One region of the Ferribacterium limneticum genome, then DNA from elsewhere that is predicted to be linked to it. Evidence: predicted binding sites of a transcription regulator. Region 1 holds the regulator's gene; the other holds the start of a gene.
The links. Region 1 encodes LexA, which represses DNA repair genes until DNA is damaged. Its sites were predicted from a motif close to ACTGTATNTANATACAGT; they were not measured.
Positions count from the first base shown of each region.

Region 2: a site for LexA is predicted at 5,388-5,405, ahead of recA (recombinase RecA). Genes of this name have one in related genera too.

Region 1 covers NZ_CP075191.1:1,786,583-1,802,021, forward strand. The annotation lists gene KI617_RS08385 (PAS domain S-box protein) at 1-166, shown strand, start outside; gene fabI (enoyl-ACP reductase FabI) at 234-1,031, opposite strand; gene KI617_RS08395 (electron transfer flavoprotein-ubiquinone oxidoreductase) at 1,120-2,766, opposite strand; gene KI617_RS08400 (acyl-CoA thioesterase) at 2,855-3,265, shown strand; gene KI617_RS08405 (deoxyguanosinetriphosphate triphosphohydrolase) at 3,301-4,647, shown strand; gene lexA (transcriptional repressor LexA) at 4,715-5,320, shown strand; gene imuA (translesion DNA synthesis-associated protein ImuA) at 5,317-6,042, shown strand; gene KI617_RS08420 (Y-family DNA polymerase) at 5,975-7,414, shown strand; gene KI617_RS08425 (error-prone DNA polymerase) at 7,427-10,510, shown strand; gene prsT (XrtA/PEP-CTERM system TPR-repeat protein PrsT) at 10,685-13,543, shown strand; gene xdp1 (exosortase-dependent surface protein XDP1) at 13,633-14,535, shown strand; gene KI617_RS08440 (phosphopantetheine-binding protein) at 14,637-14,891, opposite strand; gene KI617_RS08445 (serine hydrolase domain-containing protein) at 14,894-15,439, opposite strand, start outside.
Region 2 covers NZ_CP075191.1:4,151,623-4,167,061, reverse strand. The annotation lists gene KI617_RS20040 (cation-transporting P-type ATPase) at 1-1,738, opposite strand, end outside; gene KI617_RS20035 (VanZ family protein) at 1,690-2,745, opposite strand; gene KI617_RS20030 (sodium:solute symporter family protein) at 2,882-4,429, opposite strand; gene KI617_RS20025 (RluA family pseudouridine synthase) at 4,501-5,157, opposite strand; gene KI617_RS20020 (hypothetical protein) at 5,160-5,351, opposite strand; gene recA (recombinase RecA) at 5,533-6,564, shown strand; gene recX (recombination regulator RecX) at 6,557-6,988, shown strand; gene lptB (LPS export ABC transporter ATP-binding protein) at 6,985-7,719, shown strand; gene KI617_RS20000 (RNA polymerase factor sigma-54) at 7,747-9,216, shown strand; gene hpf (ribosome hibernation-promoting factor, HPF/YfiA family) at 9,232-9,558, shown strand; gene ptsN (PTS IIA-like nitrogen regulatory protein PtsN) at 9,609-10,055, shown strand; gene hprK (HPr(Ser) kinase/phosphatase) at 10,065-11,000, shown strand; gene KI617_RS19980 (hypothetical protein) at 11,049-11,303, shown strand; gene KI617_RS19975 (adenylate/guanylate cyclase domain-containing protein) at 11,353-12,252, opposite strand; gene ttcA (tRNA 2-thiocytidine(32) synthetase TtcA) at 12,330-13,193, opposite strand; gene KI617_RS19965 (response regulator) at 13,296-15,439, opposite strand, start outside.

The DNA of each region.
Region 1 (15,439 bases):
ACTCGAACAGGCCCCTGATCTGCCGATCATTGCCCAGACGGCTCACGCCTTCAATGAAGAGCGGGAAAAGTGTTTTGCTGCCGGCATGGTCGATCACATCGCCAAGCCGATAGAGCCTGAGGCGCTGGGGGAAATGATCCGCCAGCATGTGCTGGTCAAGCCATAAAACAAAAACGCCGACCGGAATTAACCGAATCGGCGTTTTCTTGCGGTGTGGGCCGCTGTAATTCGCTTTAGGCGGGCAGCGGGTCAGCGTTACCCAGCGCCACGGTGTTCATGCCGCCATCGACGTACATGATTTCACCGGTGATGCCGCTGGCCAGGTCGGACAGCATGAAGGCGGCGGCGTTGCCGACTTCCTCGATGGTCACGTTGCGACGCAGCGGTGCATTGTGCGAGTTGTAGGCCAGCAGCTTGCCAAAATTGCCGATGCCGGAAGCCGCCAGGGTCTTGATCGGGCCGGCCGAGATGGCGTTGGCACGGATGCCTTCAGGGCCGAGACAGAAGGCCAGGTAACGGGTTGCCGCTTCCAGGCTGGCCTTGGCCAGGCCCATGGTGTTGTAGTTCGGCATGGTGCGCTCGGCGCCGAGATAGGAGAGGGCGAGCGCAGCGCTCTTGCGACCCTGCATCATCGGGCGAGCAGCCTTGACCAGCGCCGGGTAGCTGTACGATGAAATTTCGTGGGCGATGCGGAAAGCTTCACGGGTGATGCCGTTCAGGAAATCGCCTTCGATTGCTTCGGTCGGGGCGTAGGCAATGGAATGAACCAAGCCATCCAGTCCATCCCAGTGCTTGGCCAGTTCGACGAACAGATTATCAATCTGCTCATCGCTACCGACATCCAGCGGGAAAACCAGCGTGCTGTCGAATTCAGCGGCAAATTTGTTGATACGGTCCAAAAACCGTTCATTCTGGTACGAAAAGGCGAGTTGGGCACCTTCACGATGGCAGGCCTTGGCGATGCCATAGGCGATGGAATGCTTGGACAGCAGTCCGGTGATCAGAATTTTCTTGTCGGCGAGAAAGCCCATGTGTTGTTCTCCCTTAGGGGTTTAGCCGCAAGATTATAAACCGGGAAACAGTGATTCGCGGCATGCGACCACCGTTTCCGATTGCCACCTACATATTCGGGTAAGTCGGGCCTTCGCCGCCTTGCGGCACAACCCAGTTGATGTTTTGCGTCGGGTCCTTGATGTCGCAGGTCTTGCAGTGGACACAATTCTGGGCATTGATCTGCAGACGAGGACTTCCACCGCTTTCATCGCGCAGGATTTCATAGACGCCAGCCGGGCAGAAACGTTGTTCCGGGGCGTCGTATTTGGCGAGATTGACGCTGATGGGAACGCTGGCATCTTTTAACTGCAGATGGCAGGGCTGGTCTTCCTCATGGTTGGTGCTGGAAAGGAAAACAGAAGACAGGCGGTCAAAGGTGATCACGCCATCCGGCTTGGGATAGGTGATGGGTTCGCATTCGGCCGCCGGTTTCAGCTTGGCGTGGTCGGCCTTGCGGTTGTGCAGGGTCCATGGTGCCTTGCCACGCAACAAGACCTGATCAATGCCGAACATGATGGAGCCGAGCATCAGGCCTTTGTTCATCCACGGTTTGAAATTGCGCGTCTGGTGCAGTTCTTCGAACAACCAGCTCTTCTTGAAGCTTTCAGGATAGGCGCTCAGTTCGTCGCGCTGGCGTTCGGCCGTTAGTGCTTCAAAACAGGCTTCGGCTGCCAATGAGCCGGTTTTGATGGCGCAGTGCGTGCCTTTGATGCGCGCGGCATTCAGGAAGCCGGCATCATCACCGACCAGCACGCCGCCGGGGAAAGTCAGCTTGGGCAGTGACTGCAGGCCGCCGGCAGTCAGGGCACGGGCGCCATAAGCGATGCGTTTGCCACCTTCGAGGAACTTGCGGATTTCCGGATGGGTCTTGAAGCGCTGGAATTCTTCGTAGGGTGACAGGTGCGGGTTGCTGTAGCCGAGGCCGACGACGAAACCGACGGCGATCTGGTTGTTTTCCAGATGATAGAGAAAGCCGCCGCCGTAGGTGTCCGGCTGCATCGGCCAGCCGCCGCTATGAATGACGAGGCCGAGTTGGTGTTTGTCCGGATCGATTTCCCACAATTCCTTAAGGCCAATGCCGTAGGTTTGTGGATCGGTATCCGCGTTGAGGTTGAATTTTTCCATCAACTGCTTGCCGAGATGGCCGCGGCAACCTTCGGCGAAGAAAGTGTATTTGCCGAGCAGTTCCATGCCCATCTGAAAGTTCGGGCCTTCGGAACCATCGTGCAGGCGTCCCATGTCGCCGGTAGCTACGCCCTTGACGGCACCGTTCTCATCAAACAGCACTTCGGCGCCGGCAAAGCCTGGGTAGATTTCGACGCCCAGCGCTTCGGCCTGTTCGCCGAGCCAGCGGCAGACATTACCCAGAGAAATGACGTAATTGCCTTCATTGTGAAAGCAACTGGGCAGCAGGCTGTTCGGTACTTTGGTGGCGCCGGTTTCGGAGAGAATGAAAAAGCGATCCTCGGAAACAGGGGCGTTGAGCGGGGCACCGTCTTCCTGCCAGCTGGGCAATAGTTCGGTCAGGGCACGCGGGTCCATGACGGCGCCGGAAAGAATATGGGCGCCGATTTCGGCGCCTTTCTCGATCAGGCAGACGCCCAGATCAACCCCTTTTTCTGCTGCCAGTTGTTTCAGCCGAATGGCCGAAGCCAAGCCAGCCGGGCCGCCACCAACGATGACGACGTCAAATTCCATGGATTCGCGTTCCATGATGTCTCCTAAGTTTTATTGTTAGCTTATTTTCAATACGGTACAGTATGGAAATGCTTTGATCAACAACACTCTAGTATTCAGGATTATGGAACACAAGAAAAAGCTTATTCACGTCACGAAAATGCCCATTCGCTGGGGCGATATGGATGCCTATGGGCATGTCAACAACACGATCTATTTTCGCTACATGGAGCAGGCGCGGGTCGAATGGATCGAGGACATGAAGGTGCCGGTTCGCCCTGGTGGTGACGGGCCGGTCATCATCAATGCCAGCTGTACCTTCATGATCCCGATGACTTATCCGGGCATGGTTGAGGTGCGGACTTATGTCGGCGCGATTGGCCGCTCCAGCTTCCAGACCTACGTTGAAATGCGCATCGAGGGCGATGACAAACTCTACGCCGAGGGCGCGGCCAAGGTGGTGTGGATGAATACCCAGACCGGAAAATCAGTGCCGGTGCCTGATCACGTGCGGGCCGTACTCGAAGCAGAGTAAACTCACAGCCCATCGCATCATCGAATCCGAAGAGCATGGGCAAACGAAAAATCTGGGAAAAGCTGCTGTCGAGCGAACGCCTGGGGGCCGGCAAGGCACCCGGCACGGCCGAGCGTACGGCCTTCCAGCAGGATTACGACCGCATCGTCTTCACTTCCGCCTTCCGGCGCATGAAGGACAAGACGCAGGTTTTCCCGCTTTCCAAGAGCGATTATGTCCGGACTCGCCTGACGCACAGTCTTGAGGTCAGTTGTGTCGGGCGCTCTCTCGGTGCGGTGGTTGGGCGCGAGATCATCGCCCGGCACGGTTTGCAGCATGTCGAATCCGGTGATTTCGGTGCCATCGTTGCTGCGGCCTGTCTGGCTCATGACATCGGTAATCCACCCTTCGGCCATGCCGGTGAAGACGCCATCCGCGAATGGTTCCGCCATTCCGGGCTGCTCGAACGTCACGACTTTACGCCAGCGCAGAAGGCAGATTTCGAGCGCTACGAAGGCAACGCGCAAGGTTTTCGCATCGTCAGTCGGCTGCAAAGCCCGGCCAATCCCGGCGGCCTGCAACTGAGCAGTGCGGTATTGGCGACCTTTACCAAATATCCGCGTCCCTCCCATCTGGATACAGAGCTGGATGGCAAGAGTGGCAAGAAATTTGGCTTCTTCCAGCAGGATGCCGAGGCTTTCCAGCAAGTGGCGCGGGCGACCGGTTTGGTCGAACGTATCCCGGGTACCGCCTGGCGGCGCCATCCGCTGGCCTTTCTGGTCGAAGTGGCCGATGACACCTGCTACCTGATCGTTGATCTGGAAGATGCCGCGCGGCTCGGTTTCGTCCATTACAAGGACGCCGAATGCCTGCTCGCCGACCTGGCTGGCAACACGGTCAATGGCGGGCGGCTGGATCGGCTGCACGATCCGAAAGAGCGTTTGGAGTACCTGCGTGCAAAGGCCATCGGCTGCCTTCTTGAAAGTGCCGCGGCGGTCTTCCTGGAAAACGAGGATGCCATTCTGAGTGGAACGTTTGACGACGAACTGCTCGAAAACTCGCCGATCGCCCATCCCCTGCAGGCCATTCTCAAACTGGCCAAGGAAACGATCTACACGGCCCGCCCGGCGCTGGAAATTGAAACTGCCGGCTTCGAGGTACTTGGTGCCTTGCTTGGCTTATTCACCAATGCGGTCGAGGCGAAAGCGGGTCATGCTCGTTTCACCACCCGCGAACGCATGTTGCTGAAATTGCTGCCAACGCAGTTTCTTGGCCACGGCGGTGAGCCGGATGCCGATCCTTACATTCGTCTGTTGCAGGTGGCTGATTTTGTCGCCGGAATGACCGATTCTTACGCGGTGGACATGTATCGCAAGCTGAAGGGCTTCGACTTGCCGACCTGATTTTCTGCTTGCCAAAAACTGATTACTGTACAAAAATACAGTCAATGGTTTTTAGCGGAGGCCGGCCATGAAACTCACGCCACGTCAGCAGGAAATTCTCGACTTCATCAGGAGCACGCTGGAAGTGCTCGGTGCGCCGCCAACGCGCATGGAAATTTCCAGCGCCTTCGGTTTTGCTTCGCCCAATGCAGCGGAAGATCATCTCAAGGCGCTGGCCAAGAAGGGCGCCATCGTGCTCGAACCTGGTTCGGCGCGAGGCATTCGCTTGGTTGAGCAGCTTGGTCTGCCGTTGATTGGCAGTGTCGCCGCTGGCTCGCCCATCCTTGCTGTCGAGAACATGCAGGGGCGCTATGCGCTGGATGCCAGTCTGTTTGAACCGAAAGCCGATTTTCTGCTCAAGGTGCGCGGTCTGTCGATGATCGATGTCGGTATCTTCGATGGTGACCTGCTGGCCGTGCACAAGACCAACCAGGCACGCGATGGGCAGATCGTCGTCGCCCGGCTGGATGAAGAGGTGACGGTCAAACGTCTGGAACGCAGTGCTGGCCAGATCAGGCTGATTGCCGAGAACCCCGATTTCGAACCGATTATCGTCGATCCGGAAGCAGTTGATTTTGCCATCGAAGGCATTGCCGTCGGCCTGATTCGCGGGGCTGTTTCCAAGCTGTCATGACGCCCATGCCGTCGCCGGTCGCTTTGGCGGATGTGCTGGCCAGAGGTGATATCTGGCGCGGCGATACCTTGGCTTTCCTGCCGGAAACCGCCATTCCCAGCGGCCATGCCGAACTTGATGCTGAATTGCCGGGTGGTGGTTGGCCACGTGGCAATCTGACCGAGATACTGGTCGATCGCGGCAGTGTGGGTGAAATGAGCCTGCTGTTGCCAGCCTTGGCCAAATTGTCTGCCGAGGGCGGCTGGCTGGCGCTGGTGGCGCCACCCTGGCTGCCACATGCCCCAGCGTGGGCGGCTGCCGGGCTGGCACTGGATCGCTTGGTCATCGTTCAGGCTGGTAAAAGTGTGGCTTGGTGCGTCGAGCAATTGCTCGCCAGTGGCGGCTTCGCTGGTGTACTGGCCTGGCCCGAGGCGGGTATTGATGCGCGCGCCTTGCGCCGCTTGCAAGTGGCAGCCGAGGGGCGGTCTGTTTTTGCCTGTTTATGGCGCTCGACGGCAGCAGCCCGGGTGCCATCGCCTGCACCACTGCGCCTGATGGTGAACACGGTGCAGTCCGATGGCGAACAGGAATTGTCGGTGCGCATCATCAAGCGGCGTGGACGGCCGGTTTCCCGGCCGCTCGCCTTGTCCATACCCCGTCCCGGGAGAAGCTCGCGTGCTGTGGCTGGCCCTGCACTTTCCCTTGTTGCCGCTCGAGGCCTTGCCGCTGCGTCAGTCGCCTAGCGCCGTTGTCACTCGCGGTCGGGTGCTGGTCGGGGATCGTGAAGCGCTGACAGCTGGGGTTGAGGCAGGGCAAAAATTGTCGACGGCGCTTGGCCTGCAGCCTGGGCTGGCCGTTTTCGAACGTGACGAAACCCGAGAAGTAAAAGCCCTGGAAAGTCTGGCCTGCTGGGCCGGGCGCTTTACGCCGACAATCAGTCTGGCGCCGCCGGATGTGTTGCTGCTTGAAATCGGTGGCTGCCTGCGCCTGTTCGGTGGGACGAAGGCGATCGTCGAGGCGGTGCTGGCCGGTTGTGCCGAACAGTCCTATTCGCTGAACTGGGCGGTCGCCCCGACACCTTTGGGCGCCTCCTGGCTGGCCCGGCGGGGCTGTGCTGGTACGCATGTCGACATGTCGGACATGCAGGCAGCCTTGGCTGCCTTGCCTTGTGCCATTGGAGGCTGGCCGGATGAGGTGGTCAATCGTCTCGAATCGTTCGGACTGAAGCGGCTGGGCGATTTGCGGATGCTGCCCGGTGCCGGGTTGCGGCGGCGCATCGGCAATCGGCCGATGGATGATCTGCTGCGGGCCTGGGGGGATTTGCCTGATCCACAGAAGCTCTTTGTTTTCCCGGAAAATTTCGTCATCGACCTTGAGTTGCCTTCTCGTGTCGAATACGCCGAGGCGTTGGCGTTTGCCGGGCAACGCCTGTTCGCATCGCTGGCCGGTTGGCTGCATGGTCGGCAATTGCTGCTGCGTCGCTGCATCTTCCAATTGATGCATGACGATGGCGCGAAAACACCGCTGGTCTTGAGTTTTGCCGAGCCGGCAGCGAATGAGGCTCGCTTCATGCGGCTGTTGCGCGAGCATCTTGCCCGGTTGCAGCTCAAGGCGCCTGTCGAGGCCCTGCGCTTGCAGGCGGATGAACTGCTCGACAAGCCCGGTGCCAGCGCTCATCTGTTCGAGCAAGCGCCCGATGGCGAAGGGGCGTTGGCGTGCCTGGAGCGTCTGCGGGCCCGTTTGGGCGAGGGGGCTGTGCTGGCGCTCGCCCAGACTGCCGACCATCGTCCGGAATGTGCGACTGTTCAGCACGAAGTTGCAACAAACTCGGCTCAAAATTTATCGTCAACGACAGCCATCGGGCAGCACCGCCCTTTATGGCTGCTGCCCAGGCCTCAGGCGCTGGCCGAAACCGCCGGTAGCCCGCAATGGCATGGGCCGTTGAAGTTGCTCTCCCGTGCCGAGCGCCTGGAAAGCGGCTGGTGGGACGAGGGGGAATCTGGAGCCACTGGCGACGTGCGCCGTGACTATTTCGTCGCCCGCAATCCGCTGGGGCAGTGGGCGTGGATCTTCCGCGATGCCCAAGGCTGGTTTCTGCACGGCCTGTTCGCCTGAGCCGGTGAGCTTATGTCGCTGCCTGATTACGCAGAACTGCACTGCCTTTCCAACTTCAGCTTCCTGCGCGGGGCCTCGCATCCGGAAGAGCTGGCCGAACGTGCCGTGGCGCAAGGCTATAGTGCGCTGGCGCTGACCGACGAGTGTTCGCTGGCCGGTGTTGTCAGGGCGCATCTGGCGGCCAGGAAAAATGGGCTGAAATTCATTGTCGGCAGCGAGATCACAATGGTCGATGGCCTGAAGCTGGTCTTTCTGGCCTGCAACCGACACGGCTACGGCAATCTCTCGGCCTTGATCACGCTGGCTCGGCGACGAGCGGGGAAGGGGAGCTATACCCTGCACCGCAATGATCTGGAGGCCGTTTCGCCGAGTGGTGCGCTGCCTGATTGTCTGGTGCTCTGGGTGCCGGGCGGGAATCCATCGCCCGAGGATGGCGAGTGGCTGGCGAGTCGCTTTCCCGGTCGGTGCTGGATTGCCGTCGAATTGCATGCCGGGCCGGATGATTTGGCGAGGCTAGCCAGCTTGCAGGCCTTGGGTGAGGCCTGCGGCCTGCCGCTGGTGGCGACCGGCGATGTTCATATGCACATCAAGGCCCGCCGGCCGGTGCAGGATGTGCTGACGGCCTTGCGCCTGAAAAGTACGGTTTTTGAGGCTGGCTACGCGCTGTTCCCCAACGGCGAACGCCATCTACGCTCCCGGCTGCGGCTATCTCGCCTTTATCCGCCGGAACTGCTGGCCGAAACGCTGAGCATCGCGGCGCGCTGTGAGTTTTCGCTCGATGAGTTGCGTTACGAATACCCGGAGGAAATTGTGCCGGCCGGCGAAACGCCCGCCAGTTGGCTACGCGCCGAGACCGAGCGCGGCCTGCAACGGCGCTACCCGGCCGGTGTTCCCGACAGCGTTCGTGAACGGATTGAACACGAACTTGGGCTGATCACCGAAATGGCCTACGAGGCCTATTTCCTGACGGTTTACGACATCGTCTGTTTTGCCCGTAGTCAGGACATCCTCTGTCAGGGGCGTGGCTCGGCCGCCAATTCAGCAGTCTGCTACGCGCTGGGAGTGACCGAAGTCGATCCAGCCCGTTCGGCCTTGCTCTTCGAGCGCTTTGTCTCGAAAGAACGCGGCGAACCGCCGGATATCGATGTCGATTTCGAGCATGAACGACGCGAGGAGGTGATCCAGTACATCTACGCCAAGTACGGCCGCGAGCGAGCGGCACTGGCTGCGGCATTGATCACCTACCGGACCAAGGGGGCTTTGCGCGATGCGGGTCGGGCGCTTGGTTTCGGCATTGCCCAGATCAATGCCCTGACCGCCTCGCTGGCCTGGTGGGACAAGCGTGAGAAGTTGCCGGAACGCTTTGCCGAACTTGGCCTCGACCCGCAGGTACCGCGCGTTGAGAAGTGGCTGGCCATCGCCGAGGCGCTGCGCGGTTTTCCTCGCCATCTGACGCAGCATGTCGGCGGTTTTGTCATCTCGCGCGGGCCGCTCTCCCGGCTGGTGCCGGTTGAAAATGCGGCGATGCCGGCGCGCAGCGTGATCCAGTGGGACAAGGACGACCTCGATGCGATGGGCCTGATGAAAGTCGACATCCTGGCCCTCGGCATGCTGTCGGCCATTCGCCGGATGCTGCAGCTCGTTGGCGAAACGACCGGCCGAGCCTTGAAAATGCAGGATATTCCGCCCGAAGACCCGGCGACCTACGCGATGCTCTGCAAGGCCGACAGCATGGGCGTCTTCCAGGTCGAATCACGCGCCCAGATGGCCATGCTGCCGCGCCTGAGGCCGCGCAGTTTCTACGATCTGGTCGTCGAAGTGGCTCTGGTTCGGCCGGGGCCGATTCAGGGGGATATGGTGCATCCCTACCTGAAGCGCCGGCAGGGCAGGGAGCGAATCGAGAGGATTTCGCCCGCCGTCGATGCTGTGCTCGAGCGCACCTATGGCGTACCGATCTTTCAGGAGCAGGTCATGCAACTGGCCGTGGTTGCTGCCAACTTTACGCCTGGCGAGGCGGACCAGTTACGCCGAGCAATGGCCGCCTGGAAGCGCAAGGGCGGTTTGGAGCCATTCGAACAGAAATTGCGTGCCGGCATGGCTGACAACAGATTGCCGGCGGCCTTTGCCGAGCGGATCATCCTGCAGATTCAGGGCTTCGGCGAATACGGCTTCCCCGAGTCGCACGCCGCCAGCTTTGCCCTGCTCGTCTACGCCTCGGCCTGGCTCAAACGCCACCATCCGGCTGCATTCCTATGTGGTCTGCTCAATAGCCAGCCGATGGGCTTTTATTCGCCATCGATGCTGATCCAGGATGCACGTCGCCATGGTGTCAGCGTGTTGCCGCCGGATGTCATGGTCAGCAACTGGGATAGTCATCTCGATGAAAATGGCGCCGTGCGTCTCGGCCTGCGTGAAATCAGCGGTTTTTCCAAAGCGGTGGCCGAACGCATTGCTGCGGTCTACCGAAAAGAACAGCCCTTTTCGAATGTCGCTGATCTGGCCGAACGAGCCGGTTTGCAAAGGCGTGATCTTGATCTGCTGGCCGCTGCAGATGCCCTGCAAGGACTGGCTGGTCATCGTCGGCAGGCCGCTTGGGCCGCCTCTGCCGCAGTCGTTCAGGGCGACCTGTTCGATGGCACCCCCGTATTTGAAACAGAAATCGAACTGCCTGCGCCGAACGAAGGGGAAAACCTGGTTGCCGATTACCGCAGCCTCGGCCTGACCCTGCGTTGCCACCCGCTGACTTTACTGCGTCAGCAGCTAGCCGAACGCCGCTTCGTCTCTGCGACAGATCTAAAAAAGGCTGGCCACCACGCCTTGATCCGATCCGCCGGCATCGTCGTCGGCCGCCAGCGACCAGGCACCGCGACAGGCATCGTTTTCGTCACGCTGGAAGACGAGAGCGGGCTGACCAATGTCGTCGTCCATCCTCAACTGGTCGAAAAACAGCGCCGCGAGTTGCTAAACGCAACGCTGCTCGGGGTTTACGGGCAGTTACAGGTTGAAGGCGAGGTGCTCCACCTCGTCGCCAAGCGATTGGTCGATCTTTCAGCTTGGTTGGGGCGCCTGGAAACAGTTAGTCGGGATTTTCATTGAAGGCCAGATCCTCATGTTAGAAGGTGCTCATATTGTTGGGCGCACAGTCATTAACCCGAAATCGTGACAAAACGCACATCAAGCAATCTCCGATCGTCATTAGTATTGCGTTATCCAAACTGCCATCGATCCGCACTGACCGTGCCATCTCATCCAATCGAATTGACGAACGAAATGATGCACCCAAAATTACACAAGCTGCCTGACCAGAATCCGGCCAGGCAAGGTCTGGGTTTTGCCCTTCGTACATCCGTAGCAGTCGTTTTGGCTGTTGGCTTTTCTGTCACCGCAGAGGCAACGCCTGAGAAGGCCGCAAGCTATTACGAAGATGCCCTCCGGAAGTACGAAAAAAACGAGATGCCCGCGGCCGTCATTCAGCTGAAAAACGCCATCCAGCAAGATCAAAAAATGCTGGCGGCGCATCTGTTACTCGGCAAGGTTTTGCTCAAAAATGGCGATTTGAAGGGGGCTGAAGCAGCGTTTGAGGAGGCTCTCAAGCAGGGCGTCAATCGTGGTGAGGTCGCCCTGCCACTCGGGCAGGTTTACCTCGCGCTAGGTCGCCCTGAAGCCGTCATCGAAAAAATATCTGCTTCCGGTTTGGCTCCTGCATTGCAGGTCGAAGTGCTGACCATGCGGGGAAATGCCTACCTTGAATCTGGCAAGAGCAGTCTTGCGGTTCAAAGTTTTGAGAATGCCAAAGCCATTGACCCGAAGTCGCCATTGCCTTTAATTGCTGAAGTGCCGATGTTGTTGGCGGCCGGAAGACTCGACCAGGCAAAGGAAAAGGCCAACAAAGCCATCGAGTTGGCGCCAAATAACGCTTCGGCCTGGAACATGAAAGCCTCAGTGCTGCATGCTTCCTTTGAAGCCAATGGGGCACTGGCAGCCTATGACAAAGCCTTGGCGCTAGCCCCGAAGCATGTCGATGCCCGTATTGCTCGCGCCGCATTGCTCATTGATCTCAAACGTGATGCTGACGTTCAAAAGGATCTGGATTACCTGAAAACAATTGCCGACGATGAGCCACGGGCGGCTTACCTCCGAGCAGTGCTGGCCAGCCAGCGCGGTGACGCGAACGCGACGAACGCGGCGCTAAAAGAAGTGACACGGACCATCGACAGCCTTCCTTCTGCTTGGCTGGCCCGTCGCGAGCAATTGCTGATGGCAGCTGCTTTGGCCCACTACGGCCAGGGTGGTCATGAGAAGGCTCGCGAATACCTGGATATTCTTATCGCGCGGAGCCCAAGCAATCTGGGGGCTAAGAAGCTGCTGGCCTCGATTTTTGTCGACGCGAAGGATTACGGCCGTGCTCAGCCCTTGCTCGAATCCCTGCAACGAGCCACACCGGAAGATCCTCAGGTGATATTCATGCTGGGTACGGTGAATTTGGCCCAAAGGCGCTATGCGCAGGCTACTGACCTTCTCGAAAAGGCTGCTGCTCGTACCGGTTCTCCCGACATGAACCGCTCACTGGGTTTGAGCCAGCTTGGTTTGGGGCAGTCTGAAAAGGGGCTTGCCAGCCTGGAGAAAGCTTTTGCCGCCAATCCGGCAGATCTCCGTGCCGGCATGGCATTGGCTACGCTTTACATGCGCCTTGCCAAGAAAGACAAGGCGATGAAAATTGCCGAGGCAATGGTCAAGCACGATCTCGAGAATCTGACCGCATTGAACTTTCTCGGCACAATCAAGGGAGCGAGCGGCGACAAGGCAGGCGCTCGTGCTGCATATACGCAGGTACTTGCCAAGGATTCAGCGTTTGCCCCTTCTGTGCTGAATCTGGTACGTCTGGATATCGGAGAAAAGCGCTTCGATGAGGCTCGTCGCCGTCTTGATGCTTTATTGAAAAAAGATAGCAATGACTATCAGGTGCTGTTCGAGTACGGCTTGCTTGAGCAGCGGGCTGAACGCCCGGCTGAAGCGATTCGCCATCTGATCAAGGCAGGTGACATCCAGCGTAACGATCCCAATCCCACCTTGGTATTGATCGATCTGTACCTGAATCAGCGCCAAGGTGAAGAGGCGCTCAAAACAGCCAAGGCGCTGGTCAGTAAATTCTCGACAAACCTCAGGGTGCAACAGGCTTTGGCGCGAACCTATCTGGCTACCGGGGATGTAGTAAACGCGCGTAATGTTTTGACTACCACGACTCGCCTGGCCGAATTCGATCCGAAAGCCCAGGTCTCCATCGCGCGTATGCAATTGGCGGCAGCCAATCCTGATGGAGCAGCCTACAGCGTCTCCAAGGCGCTTCAAGGTAACCCCGATGATGTTGCAGCACTCGCTCTGGCAGTTCAGGTTGAAGCTAGACGCGGTGATGCAGCCAAGGCCGATACAGCCCTCAGGGTCTTGACTTTAAAACACCCGACGGCTGTAGAGACGATTCGTGCCGGTGCTGAACTGGCCATGATGCGTGGCCAGTATCAGGCCGCGATTACCGCTTTCCGCAAACTCCTTGCGCGCGAAGAAACCAGCGGCAATGCCTTGGCCTTGGTCGATGCGCAGACGAGGGCAGGCGAGTCGGGCAAGGCATCTGCCTTCCTCGAAAACTGGGTTAAGAGTCACCCCGGCGATCAGAGGGCACTGAAGGCACTGGCCGACATCCTGTTCCGTGCAGGTCAATTGCCTGCGGCAAAACAGGCATATCAAAAATTGCTTGCTGCCAACCCTGACGATGCAGTCTCGCTGAACAACTATGCCAACTTGCTCCAGAAAATGAACGATCCTTCAGCTCAGGAGATCGCGGAAAAGGCGCTCAAATTGTCACCCAACCATCCGGCCTATGCCGATACACTGGGCTGGATTCTGGTTAGCAAGGGGCAGTTTGAGGTTGGGCTAAGGTATTTGCGCGAAGCGCGCCTGCGCAGCCCGGAAAATGGTGATATCCGTTTCCATCTTGCCTATGCCTTGGCCAAAGCTGGAAGGCGCGATGAGGCTCGGGATGAGTTGCGTGAGGCCATTGGCGCTTCCGGTGAGTTCAAGGGGAGTCCTTTGTTTGGGCAGCTTCGGCGGGATCTTGGCGTGATGAATGACTAGTATCATGTGTCGAAATTCTTTACAGCATTTGTTTTTTGATTAATAAAAAATTTTCATGTCGTTGAAAAACAACAGCTATTTATTCAGGTATGTTTTTTGCTAAATCAAGATCAGCAAAGTACTTTTGGGGCAAAAAAATGAAAAACCAATTAAAGGCAGTCGTTCTGGCAGTAGGCATGCTTGCCGCAGGTCAGGCTTCGGCTACGACATGGAACTTGGCGGGCTCTACTCCATCTGCAGATGTGACGACTACTGCTTACTCCAACACTGGGGGCGCTAATAACTCTACCAGTACAGCCAGCAACGCTGCGACACAAACCATTGAAACCGCGAATTGGTTGGGTCAGTCACAGGGCTATGGTGGGATTGCCAACAACGATGGTTATTACACCAATCCGAATACCGGTGTTACGACTAGGGGTAGCGGGTGTCCTAGTGGTAGCAATCTGACTTATTGTGACAATCTCGATGCTATCGGTGGCACTCCTGAGCACGCAATCGATAATGCTCAGCGCTACGATATGGCGCTGCTCAATTTCGGAGCCTCGGTAGTCAAGCTGAGTAGTGTAAATCTGAGTTGGATTCAGTCTGATTCCGACCTGACCGTACTGGCTTTCACCGGAGCTGGTGCTTTCAACGAAAACACCATGTTGAAAGGACTGACGTACGACAAGCTGACGTCAAATGGCTGGACAGTAGTTGGAAATACGGTTGGTAGTTCTTCTACCTATACCCAAGCCATTAACGGGGCTGGAGTTGCTTCTTCCTACTGGTTGATAGGTGCGTTCAATCCGCTTGTTAGTTCAGCAGGTGCATCTATGTCGGGAGGTTTCGACTATGTGAAACTTTCCTCGGTAGTCGGGACTACTTGTCCTCCGGGTTCGACTGGAGGTACGGGAGGGTGTGGCTCTAATAAGGCCCCGGAACCAGGTTCGCTAGCATTGATGGGCGTTGGCCTGCTTGGATTGCTCCGCTTGCGCAAGCGTCGGTAATTCAAGTTCTATACGATAAAACGGCACCTCAGGGTGCCGTTTTGCTTGGTGGGGAAGCTGCGCAATCCGGTGCGTTTGATTGGCGAGCGGGTGATCGCGATTTAATTTGACTGAATCAATGCTGCTAGCGTAGCCACCGAACGTAGATGTTCGCGTGCTTTTTCATCACTGGCTTCAAGCACCACCCCATACTTTTTCTTCAGTCCGAGCACAAGTTCGAGCGCATCGATCGAATCGAGGCCTAGGCCGCCATCAGCAAAAAGCAGGGTGTCGTCTTTGATGTCGGCTGGTGTGATGTCTTCGAGATTCATCGTTTCGATGATGAAGACCTTTAGTTCCTCGTGTAGTTCGCTCATTTTCAGTTCAGTTTCTTGCGTAGTTGAATGCCGGAAAAGCCCAACGTGGCGTCGTCGCCTGCGCCGATAAGGCGTAGTGTATCGCCACGGCTGGTGCCTAGGCCAGCGGTAACCACTTCGTTGTCGGATACCGGCTGGAAGGCGATGCGTAGCAGCAGGTCGGGTACCTCGGGAAAATGTGCCTCGCCAATCAGGATTCCGTGGTCTTCCTTGAGCAGAAGCCTGTCTGGCGATGGTCCGTCAATCTTGCCGACAATTTCGTAGTGACCGAGATTTTGCAGGAAAGGCTCAGGAATGAGCGATGGTTTTAGTTTTTCACCGAAGATCAGTGATTCGTCGCCGATTCTTCCGACGATTATCTGACGCCCATCAGCTTCAGCCATTGATAGATGAATGTCCTCGAAAGCGCCGACGCGCACCGGCAACATGCCGAACACTTTGTATTTGATGGTCAGCAGGCCGTCTTCGTGCGGTACCAGGCGGAATTGGTGGCCGGCCGCATCGACGTCGATCTGGCCGGATTTTGTGCTGATTCTGGCCAGTCCGAC
Region 2 (15,439 bases), 1.9 Mb from region 1:
CGATGGCCTGCGCCGTCACGGCGTGGTCACCGGTGATCATCTTGACCCGGATTCCCGCCGAATGGCAGTTGCGGATGGCGCCGATCACGGCCTTGCGTGGCGGGTCGATCATGGCCACCAGCCCGATCAGCGTCAGCTTTTCGATGGCATCCGCGTTCAAGGCCGAATTCTGGCCGGGATTGAAATCTCGCCGGGCCAGCAGCAGGACGCGCATACCTTGCCCGGCATAAGCACACGCCGCCTTTTCGATGGCCATGCCGTCGACCGGGACGGTCTGGCCATTGGCGCCGAGCTGATCGATACAGCGCGGTAACAGGCGTTCGAGCGCGCCTTTGACGTAAATGACGCCGCCGGCGTTGTCGCCATGGGCCGTCGCCATGAACTGGCGGTTGGCATCGAAGGGGAGCACGTCGTGGCGTGGATACAGCGCTTGCAGTGTGTGTTCATCCAGCCCGCCCTTGCGGGCCGCCACCAGCAGCGCGGCTTCGGTGGGGTCGCCGGTGATTTTCCAGTGCTGGCCTTCGCGGTTCAGGCTGGCGTCGTTGCACAGTGCACCGGCGATCAGGCATTCGCGCACGGCACCACTGATCTCGGCCGGCATTTCGTCATGAACAATAGTGCCATCCGGCGCATAGCCGTGCCCGCCCACGGCATAGCCTTCGCCGCCGCACCACAGGACGCGAACGGTCATCGCGTTTTCAGTCAGCGTGCCGGTCTTGTCGGAGCAGATGACGGTGGTACTGCCCAGCGTCTCGACAGCCGGCAAGTGACGGATGATGGTCCGGCGCCTGGCCATGCGGGCAACGCCGATGGCCAGCGTCACGGTGACAGCGGCCGGCAGGCCTTCCGGAATGGCGCCGACGGCAAGCGCCACGGCGGCGATGAACATGTCAAAAGCCGAGCCGCCACGGGCCAGTCCGATGGCGACGGTGAGCAGCGCCAGCCCGCCGATGGCCCACAGCAGCCAGTTGGAGAAGGTCGCCATCTTGCGCGTCAGCGGCGTGACCAGATCAGGCGCGGCGGCAATCAGCCCGGCGATGCGGCCGGTTTCGGTGGCATCGCCGGTGGCAATGACCAGCCCGGCACCCTGCCCGCCAACCACGGTCGTGCCGGCGTAGGCCATGTTGACGCGATCGGCCAGCAGGGTATCGGCCGGCAGGGGCTCGGCGGCTTTGCTGACAGCTTGTGATTCGCCGGTCAGCATCGAGTCGTCGGTATGCAGTTCGTGCTGCTGGATCAGGCGCAGGTCAGCCGGAATGCGGTCGCCGGCAGCGAGCATGACCACGTCGCCGGGCACCAGCTGGCTGGCATCGAGCTGCTTGCGGTGGCCGCCACGGCGCACCGTGACCGGCGTCGTTACCCCTCGGGCCAGCGCCGCCAGCGCGCCCTCGGCCTTGGCTTCCTGCCAGTAGCCGATGATGGCGTTGATCAGCACGACGCCGAAAATCACGCTGGCGTCGACGGTTTCACCGAGCCCGCCAGTGATCACGCCGGCCGCAATCAGCACCAGCACCAGCGGCTGCGTCAATTGGGCAGCAAAACGACGCCACGCCGGTTTGCCCGGGGTTTCTGTCAGGCGATTGAGGCCATGGCGGGAAAGTCGACTGGCCGCCTCGTCATTGCTCAGTCCGTGGCGGCTATCGACTCCCAGCCGGCGGGCAGCCGAATCGGCCGAATCGGCATGCCAGGCTAGCGGCGTGTCGTCAGCAGCAGGAATGGCAGGGTCAGGAAGGGCCATAGTGTGGCAACCAGACGAGTCAGACCATTGAAATTGAGGAAGTGTCCCTGCCGCCAGGTGGCAAGGGCTGCCGCCGAATAAGGATTGGGCGGGGCCAGATTGACCAGCACGGTGCCGGCCATCAGGGCCAGTGCGGCAATCATCAGGCGTGGGGTGGCGGGCAGCGCCAGTGCCCCGGCCAGGATGGCAACGCCGACGGTCAGCCCCAGTTGCACGCCCGGGGTCAGCCAGGCCAGCGCATCGGCCGGGCTGATCAGGATGGCGGCGGCCAGCGTGGCAACGGTCAGGCAGAGGAGCAGGAAGAGCGGCACGATCAGATAAGCGACCAACTGGCGGGCGCACAGCATGCGGACAATCAGGCCGACGGCGACGGCATTGAAGGCCGTGATGCAGGCTTCGATCATGACGAAACTCTCGGCGGCGAAGGGCACCGCGCCCGTCAAACCGAGGAGGTGGCGCAAATCGCCGGCCCCGAAGAGCAGGGTTTCCGGCGATAACGGCACCAGTAGCCAGAGACCGAGCAGGGTCAGGCCGAGTTCGGCATGGGGAATGGGGGCGATCAGTTTGTGTTCGAGGGCGGCGATCCGGGCAAAGACCCGGGGGCCGACCGATTGCGCCCACAGCGCACCGAGCAGGCCGCCGGTAGCGTTGCAGACCAGATCGAGATTTGACGGGACGCGGGAGGGTAGCCACGTCTGCACGGTTTCCAGGCCGAAACTGACGCCGCCGGAAAGCAAGGTGGCCAGCACCAGCGCCGAGAAACGGCCGGGAAGCCCATTTAGCGCAAGCGTCAGAAAGAAGCCGAGCGGCAGGTAGACGGCGACGTTGGCCAGCAGATCGAAGATCGTCCAATAGCGCGGCCAGCCGCCTTCGAGAAAGGCGATCGGCGAAACGCCGGTATCGCGCCAGCCGGTGAACGGGTGCAGGCTGCCATAGACAACCAGCCCGAACCAGGCGAGTGCCAAATAGCGGGAAAGCAGGATGGGGCCACGACCGTGATGGGGCATGAGCCCGATTTTAGGGGCTATCCGCCGGTCCGTCAGCCCTTATGTTTGGTGACAATGATTACGCTGGCGCCTTTGGTGCGCCAGGTTCGGCGACATTGTTACCAAATCCCGACGGTGGCTGTTGCCCCGGAGGGCATCAATGATGGTGCGGGTGTTCCGCCGTGTGGTGGGTTTCACCGGCGGCGCGATGGCGCAGGGCTTCGTGGATATTTTCCTGCGGCAGCGGATGGCCGACCCATTGCGGCAGCAGCGAGCCGGCGACCATGCCGAGCATACTGACGCCGAGGCCGATCAGTTGAGGCGGCACCAGCTGGCCGGCGCCGGCCAGCGCGTAGGCGTAGTCGCCGCCGATGCTGCCTTCGCCGCTGACATTGACCAGCACTTCGACCAGGATCCACGACGACAAACCACCGATGATCGCCGCCAGTGCGCCCTGCGTCGTTGCCCGTTTCCAGAAGGCACCGAAGAAAAGCGGGACGAAGGCACCGGCCAGCGTGATCTTGTAGGCGTTTTCGACCATCTTGAAAATGCTGGCGTTGGAGTACAGCGCGAAGCCGAGCACGATGCCGGCAAAGACGACGATGGAGCCGCGCATGACACGCAGGAACTGGTGATCGCCCATGTGCGGGTAGAAGCCGCGCACGATGTTTTCCGAGAAGGCGACCGACGGTGCCAGCAAGGTGGCCGACGAGCAGCTCATGATGGCCGAGAGCACGGCGCCGAAAAAGATGGCCTGGGCGAAGACCGGGGTGTGGTTGAGGACCAGGGTCGGCAGGACAAGTTGCGAGTCGGTTTGCAGCAGGCCGTTGAACAATTCGGGATCAATTAGCGTCGCCGAGTAGGCGATGAACATCGGCACGAAGGTGAAGCAGAAATAGATCGAGGCGCCGAGGATCGAGCCCCACAGCGCGATCTTCTGGCTCTTGGCCGAGGTGATGCGCTGGAAAACGTCCTGCTGCGGGATCGAGCCGAGCATCATGGTGATCCAGGCGCCGAGGAAGGTCAGCCACAGCCACGGGTCGGGTGGCGGGAAAAAGTCGAGCTTGCCGGCTGCCGAGGCGTGGTTGATGACCAGTTCGACGCCGCCGGTCAGGCCGGAGACGATATAGCCGATGTACAACATGCCGCCCATGATTACGCCCATCTGGACGAAATCGAGAATGGCCACCGAGAGCATGCCGCCGAAGGTGGTGTAGGTCAGGACGATGGCGGCGCCGAGGATCATGCCCGCCGTCTGGCTAATGAAACCGTTGGTGACGACATTGAAGACCAGCCCGAGCGCCTTGATCTGGGCCGATACCCAGCCGAGGTAGGAGGCGACGATGCACAGCGTGGTCAGTACTTCGACCGTGCGGTTGTAGCGCAGGCGGAAATAGTCGCCCAGCGTCAGGATGTTGAGTTTGTAGAGCTTCCGCGAGAAGAAGATGCCGGCGATGATCAGGCACATCGACGAGCCGAAGGGGTCGGCGACGACGCCGGTCAGGCCATCCTTGACGAAGGTGGCGGAGACGCCGAACACCGCCTCGGCGCCAAACCAGGTGGCAAAGACGGTGGCAGTGACGACCGGCAGCGGCAGATGGCGGCCGGCGACCGCGAAATCCTTGGCGCTATGGACGCGCGTTGCCGCGAACAGGCCGATGCCGATGGAAACGAGCAGGTAGAGAACGACGAACCAGATCAGCATGATCGCAGGATCAACGACGGTAAGAGGTTGAAAACGCGAGGATTATAAGGTTATTGCGTGTATTCGCGGGGTCAAAACGGTGCGTCGCTGTGAAATTGCACGGGCTCGCCGGTCGCCGGATGAATGAAGGCCAGATCCATGGCGTGCAGCAGCAGCCGTCCGGCCTTGCCGTGGGCCTCGCCGCCATAGAGGTCATCGCCCAGGATCGGGTGGCCGAGCGAGGCCATATGGACGCGCAACTGGTGCGAGCGGCCGGTGACCGGTTCCAGTTCAAGGCGCGTGGTATTGGCCGCAATGTCGCGGCTGACGACGCGAAAGCGGGTCAGCGACGGCTTGCCGATGGCGAAATCGACCATTTGTCGCGGCCGGTTCGGCCAGTCGCAAATCAGCGGCAGGTCCACCTCGCCACTTTCATCGGCCAGTTGACCGTCGACGACGGCAACATAGCACTTGCTGACCAGCCGGTCCTGAAACAGGCGCGACAACTGGCGGTGCATGTCCTTGCCCCGGGCCAGTACCAGCAAGCCGGAAGTGGACATGTCGAGCCGATGGACGCTGAGTGCATCCGGGTACTCGTGCTGGACACGGCTTGCCAGGCAATCGTCCATGCCCTCGCCGCGACCGGGCACCGAGAGCAGTTCGGCCGGTTTATCGGCAACGATCAGCCATTCATCGGCAAAAATGACCGCCGACGCATCGGCCGGCGGCGGCAGATAGGCGATCGCCACGTTCAGAGCCGAACGCGGCAGCGAGCGTCCTTGAAGGGGGTCGGTTCCCAGGTCCAGCCCTCGCCGAGCGGTGTCTGGTTGCAGACCCGCGTGCCGTCCAGCTGGCTGACCCACCAGTACCAGGGGGCCGGCTCAGCGATTGCCACGGTCGACGCGAAAAACAGGGCAAAAATGGATAAGCATCTGATCAGCATGAAGAATTTTCTTGCCAAGAAAAGGTGGAACAATGTACTGTATTTATACACAGTAATTCTGAATTCAGCTCGGCGAGAAATATACCGCGTTCGTCGCCTGGCGAAACAAAACGATTCCTGCAATTTCTATTCCATCTTTGGCCCCTGTGCCATAATCCGCTCAAATTTTCGAGGTAACACCATGGACGACAACAAGGCAAAAGCGCTCGCCGCAGCGCTGCAACAGATCGAAAAGCAATTCGGCAAAGGCTCCATCATGAAGATGGGCGATGCCGAAATCGACGAAGGCATTCAGGTCGTGTCTACCGGTTCGCTCGGTCTGGACATTGCGCTTGGCGTTGGCGGCCTGCCGCGCGGTCGCGTCGTTGAAATCTATGGTCCGGAATCCTCCGGCAAGACCACGCTCTGCCTGCAGGTCGTGGCCGAAATGCAGAAGCTGGGCGGCACGGCGGCCTTCATCGACGCCGAACACGCGCTCGATCCGCAATACGCCCAGAAGCTCGGCGTCAATGTCGGCGACCTGCTGATCTCGCAGCCGGACACCGGCGAGCAGGCCCTCGAAATCGCCGACATGCTGGTCCGTTCCGGCTCGGTCGACATCATCGTCGTCGACTCGGTCGCCGCCCTCACCCCGCGCGCCGAAATCGAAGGCGAAATGGGCGACCAGATGGTCGGCCTGCACGCCCGCCTGATGAGCCAGGCCCTGCGCAAGCTGACCGCCAACATCAAGAAGACCAACACGCTGGTCATCTTCATCAACCAGATCCGCATGAAGATCGGCGTCATGTTCGGCTCGCCGGAAACGACCACCGGCGGCAATGCACTCAAGTTCTACGCTTCGGTTCGCCTCGACATCCGCCGCATCGGCGCAATCAAGAAGGGCGACGAAGTCATCGGCAGCGAAACCAAGGTCAAGGTGGTCAAGAACAAGGTCGCCCCGCCCTTCCGCGAAGCCATCTTCGACATCCTCTACGGCGAAGGCATTTCCCGCCATGGCGAAATCGTCGAAATGGGCGTCGCCCACAAGCTGGTCGACAAATCCGGCGCCTGGTACGCCTACAAGGGCGAAAAGATTGGCCAGGGCAAGGACAACGCTCGCGAATTCCTGCGCGCCAACCCGGAAATTGCCCAGGAAATCGAAGCGGCGATCCGCGAGGCTGCCAGCACCAACGTGATCAAGCCGGTCAAGGCGGCCAAGGCTGCGGATGCCTGACCTGCGCGTGCGCGCCCTGCAACTCCTGACCCGGCGAGATTATTGCCGGGCCGAGTTGAAGGCCAAGCTCGCGGCACACGCCGAGTTCGAAGAAGAACTCGACGGCGTGCTCGACACCCTGCAGGCCGAGCGCCTGCTTTCCGATCACCGCTACGCCGCCCAGCGCGTCGTGGCGCGGGCCGGTCGCTACGGCAACGCCCGCCTGAAGCAGGAACTTCGGCAAAAAGGAGTCGGCGATGACGACATCGCCGCCGCCCTGCCGGAGGCAGGCGACGAGACCGACCGTTGCCGGGCCATTTGGGCCAAAAAATTTGGCCACCTCCCAGAATCTGCCGAAGAACGTGCCAAGCAGATGCGTTTCCTGCAATATCGCGGTTTTTCCGGTGATGCGATTCGCCGGGTGATGCGCGGAGTCGATCAATGAATACCCTAGTCGCCAAACTCTCGGCCAACAACCTGAAGAAACGCTACAAGACGCGGACCGTCGTCGAAGACGTTTCCTTTGAGGTCAAATCCGGCGAGGTCGTCGGTTTGCTCGGCCCGAACGGTGCCGGCAAGACGACCTGTTTCTATATGATCGTTGGCCTGGTGGCGGCCGATGGCGGCGAGGTCTACATTGACGACAACCGTCTGACCCACCTGCCCATGCACAGCCGGGCTCGGCTCGGCTTGTCCTACCTGCCGCAGGAAGCCTCGGTTTTCCGCAAGCTCAACGTCGAGGAAAATATCCGCGCTGTCCTCGAACTGCTCAAGCTCCCTGAAGCTGAGTTGAACGACCGTCTGGAAGGCCTGCTCAATGAACTGCATGTCGGGCATGTTCGCCACGTCAATGCCTCGGCATTGTCTGGTGGCGAGCGCCGGCGGGTTGAAATTGCCCGGGCGCTGGCTACCAACCCGCGATTCATCCTGCTTGACGAGCCGTTTGCCGGCGTTGATCCGATCGCCGTACTCGAAATCCAGAAGATCATTCGCTTCCTCAAGGAGCGGGGCATCGGCGTGCTGATTACCGACCACAACGTCCGTGAAACCCTCGGCATCTGCGATCACGCCTACATCATCAACGCCGGAAACGTACTGGCCGCTGGACGTCCGGCCGAAATCGTTGATAATGAAAGCGTACGGAAGGTTTATCTCGGCGAGCATTTCAGGCTCTGACCGACAGACCCGACCCGACACTATCCGATGAAGCCTGCCCTCCAGCTAAAACTATCCCAGCATCTGGCGCTGACCCCTCAGCTCCAGCAGTCGATCAAGCTTCTTCAGTTGTCGACTGTCGAGATGCAGCAGGAAATCGAGCGTTACCTGCTCGAAAACCCAATGCTGGAACGTGAAGACGAGCACGCTGGCGAGAGTTTCTCATCCGCCCAGCAGTTCGATGCGCCGCAAAGCAGCGAAGGCGAACGCGAGCAGAAGGTTGAGCGGGAAGAACGGGATGCCCGCGAAGAGCGCGAGCAGGATGTTCCGTCAGCCCCATCCGAAGTGGACGATGATCGCTGGTCTTCCGATGCCGGTACCTTCACCGGCGCCGGGCGCGACGAGGACGACGATAGCGATTCCCGCGACATCCATGCCGCCAACGTCAGTCTGCGCGACCATCTAGGCTGGCAGCTGGGCATGACCCAGGTGTCGGAGCGCGACCGCAGTCTGGTGCGCTTCCTGATCGAAGCGCTCGACGACGATGGTTATCTCTCGGCGACGCTGGTCGAACTGTGGGAAACCCTGCCGCCGGAGTACGAAATTGAAATCGAAGAGCTGGAAATCGCCTTGCGCCATATCCAGAATTTCGACCCGATCGGCATTGGCGCCCGCAGTCTGCAGGAGTGTCTGACCCTGCAGCTCAAGGTCTTGCCGGAGAGTGCGGAGCGAACGCTGGCTCTCTCCATTGTCGACAAGCATCTCGAACTGCTGGCTGCCCGCGATTTCGCCAAGATTCGTCGCCTGACCGGCTGCGATGACGAGGCCTTGAAGGCCGCGCACAGCCTGATCACCAGCCTCAACCCGCGGCCGGCGGCCGGCTATGCCCAGATTGAAGCGCGCTACATCACGCCGGACGTGATCGTGAAAAAGCTGAAGGGCAAATGGACTGCCTACATCAATCCCGACGCCTATCCGCGACTGCGCATCAACCGCCTGTATGCCGAGATTCTCGCCAAGCAGCGGCGCGGCAACGGCAACCTGTCCACGCAATTGCAGGAAGCGCGCTGGCTGATCAAGAATGTCCAGCAGCGCTTTGAAACCATACACCGTGTCACGCAGACCATCGTCGACCGCCAGCGCCAGTTCTTCGAACATGGCGAAGTAGCCATGCGGCCGCTGGTCTTGCGTGAAATTGCCGATATTCTCGGCCTGCACGAGTCGACCGTATCGCGGGTGACCAGCCAGAAATACATGGCGACACCACGCGGTATCTTCGAACTGAAATACTTCTTTGGCAGCCATGTCGCCACCGATACCGGTGGTGCCTGTTCTGCCACGGCCATCCGGGCATTGATCAAGCAGTTGATCGCTGCCGAGGATGGCAAGAAGCCCTTGTCGGATAGCCAATTATCCGAAATACTAGGCCAACAGGGAATCGTAGTTGCCCGACGGACGGTTGCCAAATACCGCGAGTCGCTCAATATCCCCCCGGTCAATTTACGCAAGACCCTGTAGAGAGAGGAGAAAAAAGTGAATCTGCAGATTAGTGGTCACCATATCGAAGTTACCCCCGCCCTGCGCGAATACGTCGAGAACAAGCTGGATCCCGTGATCCGTCATTTCGACAAGGTAACCGGCGTTAACGTCGTTCTGTCCGTCGAAAAGCTGAAGCAGAAAGCGGAAGTGACTGTGCACGTGCCTGGCAAGGACATGCATGCCGAAGAATCCGGTGACGACCTTTACGCCGCCATCGATGCTCTGTTCGACAAGCTGGACCGTCAGGTTCAGAAATACAAGCAAAAGGTTCAGGATCACCATCGCGGTGACAAGCCCGGACTGATTGCCGCTGACGAATAAGCGCCGACCGGCCGCAGCACTGCTGCGGCCTCGCTTTACTACCCACCCCTATGAACCCTCTTATCAATCTTCTGACCGCTGATCAGGTATTGCTCAATCTTGAAGCGGGCAGCAAAAAACGGGTTTTCGAACAGGCTGGCATGCTTTTCGAAACCCGACTCGGATTGGCGCGCTCAATCATATTTGACAGCCTTTTCGCACGTGAAAAACTGGGCTCTACCGGGCTGGGTCAGGGGGTTGCCATTCCCCATGGCCGGATCAAAGGCCTCAAACAGGCTGTCGGCGCCTTTATGCGCCTGGCGAACCCGGTGCCATTTGATTCACCCGATGGCCGCCCGGTCGATCTTCTTTTTGTGCTGCTCGTTCCCGAGCAGGCTACCGAAGAACACCTGCAGATTCTCTCGGAACTGGCCCAGCGTTTTTCCGATCGTGCCTTCCGTGAAAAACTGCAGGCTGCCTCTGATCCCGCGGCCGTCGTAACACTTTTCCAGGCCTGAGCCACGTTCGTGCGCCACGTCAACCTTGTTCAGCTCTATGAGGACAATCGCGACAAGCTGCTGCTGAACTGGCATATCGGCCAACAGTCCGACCGCCGAATCGAAATCAAGGGGTCAAACAACTACGGTGCTGATCTGGTCGGCCATATCAACATCATTCACCCCGAACGCCTGCAGGTCCTTGGCTTGGCAGAGTATGAATGGGCGATGCGCATTGGCGAGCGCCGGTTTGCCCAGATGCTCTCCGACTTGCTCGGCGCGCAGCCACCGGCCGTCATTGTCGCCGATGGGCTGACGCCACCTCCCCTGGTGGAGGAAACCTGCCTGCAGTCTTCGACGCCCCTGATCTTCTCGCCAAAACCCTGTTCGGCCGTAATTGACCTGCTGCGAATCTACCTTTCGGCGCGTCTCGCCGATACGGTCAGCCTGCACGGCGTCTTCATGGACGTTCTTGGCATGGGTGTGCTGATCACCGGTGATTCGGGGGTCGGCAAGTCCGAACTCGCACTGGAGCTGATCTCGCGGGGCCACGGCCTGGTGGCCGATGATGTGGTCGAGATGGCCCGGATTGCGCCGACGACCATCGAAGGTCGCTGCCCGGGAATGCTGCGCGATTTTCTTGAAGTGCGTGGCCTCGGTTTGCTCAATATCCGGACCATTTTCGGTGAGACTGCATCACGCCGGAAAATGAAGCTCAAGTTGATCGTGCATTTGCAGAAAACCGCGACGGCGGCGGATGCGCCAAGGCTGCCGCTCGATGCCCAAACGCAGGAAGTGCTGGGCGTTCCGGTCCGCAAAGTCGTCATTCCGGTGGCTGCCGGGCGGAACCTGGCGGTACTGCTGGAGGCTGCTGTCCGCAATACCATCCTACAGTTGCGCGGCATCGATAGCCTCCAGGATTTCATGGATCGTCAGCAGCGCATGATGCTTGACGATGATGCATGAATGGCTGATAGTACGTTGGCGTATTTCATTCAACCAAGGGGACATTCAATGAAGAAACTGATCGCTCTGCTGCTCGTCACATTCTCTGCCACCGCCGTTTACGCCGCTGACGATTGCGCTGCCCGTGCAGCCGAGAAGAAACTGGCTGGTGCAGCCAAGAACAGCTTCATGAAGAAGTGTACGGCTGATGCAGCACCAGCGGAAAACGCTGCCTGTGCCGCCACCGCCAAGGAAAAGAAGCTGGCCGGCGCTGCCAAGAACAGCTTCATGAAGAAGTGCACGGCTGACGCTGCCGCCAAGTAATCCACCTGGATTGAGTCGTTTCGGCCATCTGCGGATGGCCGAATTCCGTTTACAGCTGCTCGAACTCGGCGATCTCGGCGGCCGGGTCGTTGCCCGAGTTTCCGAAACTGATGCGGCCCCTGCCATCCAGCTGCAGCTCGTGACGGCGGACCATCACTTCCTGACGGCCTGATAGGGCGATGAAAGTGCCATTCGTGCTTGAGTCGACCAGGTAAAAGCCATCACCCCGCCTTTCAATGCGGGCATGCTGGCGCGAGGCTTTGCGGTCATCAACGATCAGTTTGCAGTTGAGGTCACGGCCAATGGTCAGCACCGGTGTTTTTTCATCGACCAGGAAAGCCTTGCCATGATGGCGGACGCACAGGCGTTCGACCGGCAACAGGCTGCTTGGCCCAAAAGTGGAGTGCGGGTAGGAGCCGCCACCTTGGTAGCTGGGCCAGTGAATCTGGAATAACGGGAGCGCGATTGTATTTTCGTTGACGGTACCCAGATCCGGCATGGCATCGGTGGTAATGACGCCCGGCTGCGGGAGTTCATCGACCAAAACCGAACTACACAAAATCTGGTCACGACGGGCAATGCCGGCGATTCGTGCTGCCGTAGCTACAGCGGGACCATTCAGTTTTTCGCCACTTTCGGTGACCAAACCGCTGTGCAAGCCGATGCGGATGGTCAGCTTGAGTCCGGAAACCGGCGGCAGGTCCGCAATGCGCTGCTGCATGTCGATCGCTGCCTGGCAGGCTTCTTCGGCCGATTCAAAGGCGGCCAGCAACTCGTCACCGACGATCTGGATGGTTCTGCCTTTGTAACCATCGATCGAGCGCTTCATGCGCTTCAGGCAACGCTCCACTGCGTGCATTGCCTCCTTGTCGCCCAGCCGCTCGAATAAAGCAGTGCTGCCGGAGACGTCGGCGAACATGACGATCAATTTGCGTTGGGTGGAGCTCATGGGCTGCCGGCAACCTGATTTGGAGATTTAAGATTGTATCGAACTTTTATTATATGATGAGTCGCTCATGAAGCGCATTATGCGTTCTGGCTTATCGGAATCATGCCGCTGATCGGCATCTCCGGCGCATCGAAGGCGATATCGCCTTCGTCGACCGGCGTATCCAGCGTCAGGCCCCGAAAATCGAATAAATCGGCATCGGCGAGATGGGAGGGCACAACGTTCTGCATCGCGGTGAACACGGATTCTGTGCGACCGGGGTAGCGTTTATCCCATTCCTGCATCATCTCCCGGATTTTCTGACGCTGCATGTTGTCCTGAGAGCCGCAGAGGTTGCACGGGATGATCGGAAACTCCATGCCGCGGGCAAATTTTGCAATATCCGCTTCCGCACAATAGGCGAGCGGGCGGATGACGACATGCGACTTGTCATCGGTCACCAGTTTCGGGGGCATGGCCTTGATTTTCCCGCCGAACAGCAGGTTCAGGAAAAGGGTGTGCACCATGTCGTCGCGATGGTGTCCCAGCGCGATCTTGTTGGCCCCCAGTTCCTTCGCCGTACGGTAGATGATGCCGCGGCGCAGTCGTGAACAGAGCGAACAGGTGGTCTTGCCTTCTGGGATCTTTTCCTTGACCACGGAATAGGTGTCGGCCTCGACGATGCGGTATTCGATGCCGATCGACTCGAAGTAGGCTGGCAAGATATCGGCGGGAAATCCTGGCTGCTTCTGGTCGAGATTCATCGCGATCAGGCGGAATTTGACCGGTGCCCGCTGCTGCAAGGCCATCAGCATGGCGAGTAGCGTGTAGGAATCCTTGCCGCCGGAAACGCAGACGAGAACGGTATCGCCATCTTCGATCATGTTGTAGTCCATGATCGCTTTGCCGGTCCGGCCTTCAAGATATTTGCGCAGTTTTTGCAGGGTGTTCGAGTTAGTCATGGTGCCAATGGAAAGAAGTCTGGTGCGGGCGCTGAAAGGCCGCCCGGAAAAAATGGCAAGTTTACCTTGTGCCCCTGTTCAAGCTGAGTATTTTCGTGCTCGCTAAGGTATCTGTGTGTAGGCCAGCAGTTTTTCCTGCAACTCCCTGACCTTGATCGGTTTTGCCAGATAGTCATCCATGCCGGCCGCCAGGCAGGCATCCCGGTCATCCTGCATGGCAGCCGCAGTCATCGCGATGATTGGCGTGCGAGGCAATTGCTTTTCTGACTCATTGGCCCGGATACGCTGCGTTGCTTCAATGCCTCCCATGACGGGCATCTGCATGTCCATCAGGATCACGTCGAAGGATTGGCTGGCCAGGAGGTCGATGGCTTCCTGCCCATTCTGGGCCAAGGTACCCTGATGGCCCCATTTGGTGAGCAGACCGAGTGCCAGTTTCTGGTTGGTCGGATGATCTTCGACGAGCAGGATGTTCAGGGCGCGTTGTGCTTCGCGCAGCGAGTGGCGTGTCAGTAACGGACTGGCTGCTGGTGATGGCGTATCTGGGCGCTGGTCGAACAGGCGGCCGAGGGTGGCAAGCAGTTCGTCCGACGAAATCGGCTTGGCAAAGAAACCGGCGATTCCCGCTTCCTGGCAGCGCAGAGCATCGCCACGCAGGGCGCCGGAGGAAAGCATCAACATCGGCGGCAAATCGGGATGCTCGGTGTGCAGATGGTGAGCCAGCTCATAGCCATCCATCCCGGGCATCTGGGCGTCGAGCAGGATGCAGTCGAATTGCGTGTTTTTCTCTCGCATCAGCGCCAGCGCCACCTCTCCGGAGTCGGCTTCACGGCAGCTGACATGCATGGCAGCGAGCATGCCGCGGAGAATGCGCCGGTTGGTAGCATTGTCATCAACGATCAGCATGTGACGGCCAGCCAGGTCGACGGGGTGAATCATCGCCGGCATGGTGTTTTCCGAGAGTTGCAGCTGCACCGAGAAATGAAAGGTGCTGCCCTCGCCAAGCTGGCTATGCAGCCACATCGTGCCGCCCATCAGTTCGACCAGGCGCCGGCAAATCGACAGACCCAGGCCGGTGCCGCCATATTTCCGGGTGGTTGAGGAATCTTCCTGGGCAAAGGCATCGAAGATCAGCCCCTGCTTGTCGGCAGAGATGCCAATGCCGGTGTCGCGCACCGAGAAGTGGATGACCGCGTGGCCATCCTGAAGCTGCGTCAGCTCGGCTTGCAGGACAATCTCGCCCTGACCGGTGAATTTGATCGAGTTGCCGACCAGATTGACCAGTACCTGCCGGATTCGGCTGGGGTCGCCCCTGACGTACCGCGGCACATCCGGCACCACCTCGCTGAGTATCTCGATATCTTTTTCGTGGGCACGCAGCGCCAGCGGTTTCAGCGTATCGGCAATCAGGCGATGCAGATCGAAGGGAATGTCTTCGACCAGCAGCTTTCCGGCTTCAATCTTCGAAAAATCGAGAATGTCATTGATGACGGTGAGCAAGGATTCAGCCGAGGATTTTGCGATGTTCAGGTATTCCCGTTGTTCCGTCGTCAACGCAGTTTCGAGGGCCAGATCCGTCATGCCGATAACGCCGTTCATCGGTGTACGGATTTCGTGGCTCATGTTGGCCAGAAAATCACTCTTTGCCCGGCTGGCCGCTTCTGCCGCTTCCTTGGCGCGCAGAACTTCAATCTCGGCCCGCTTCCGGTCGGTGATGTCGACAATGATGCCGAGCAATCCCGAGACGCTGCCGTCGTGCCGCGTCAATACGGCCTTGCGGTAAATTGTGTCGTGGGCGCTGCCATCCCGGCTATGGATCAGCGCTTCATACACTTGTGTGCCTTTGGTGGCGAATAGTTGGGCATCCATTTCGGCATGCTGTCGGGCATCTTCCGGCGGCAACAGATCGTGCAGGGTGCGTCCGATGAAGGACTCGCGCCGTACCTGGAAGAACAGCTCGAAAGCCCGGTTCAGCCTGACATAGCGGCCGGCCGTGTCTTTCAGATAGACCGGGAGCGGGATATTTTCGATCAGTTCTTCGACCAGGTGCAATTGTTCCGACAACTGCGCTTCCATGCGCTTGCGGTCGGTGATTTCGGTGCGGATCGCGATGTACCGTTCAGGCTCGCCCTGCGCATCGAGCAGTGGGACGATGGTGGCGTTGACCCAGTAAGTGTGTCCATCGCGCGCCCGGTTGCAGATTTCGCCACGCCAGACATTGCCCAGCGAAATGGTTTGCCACATGT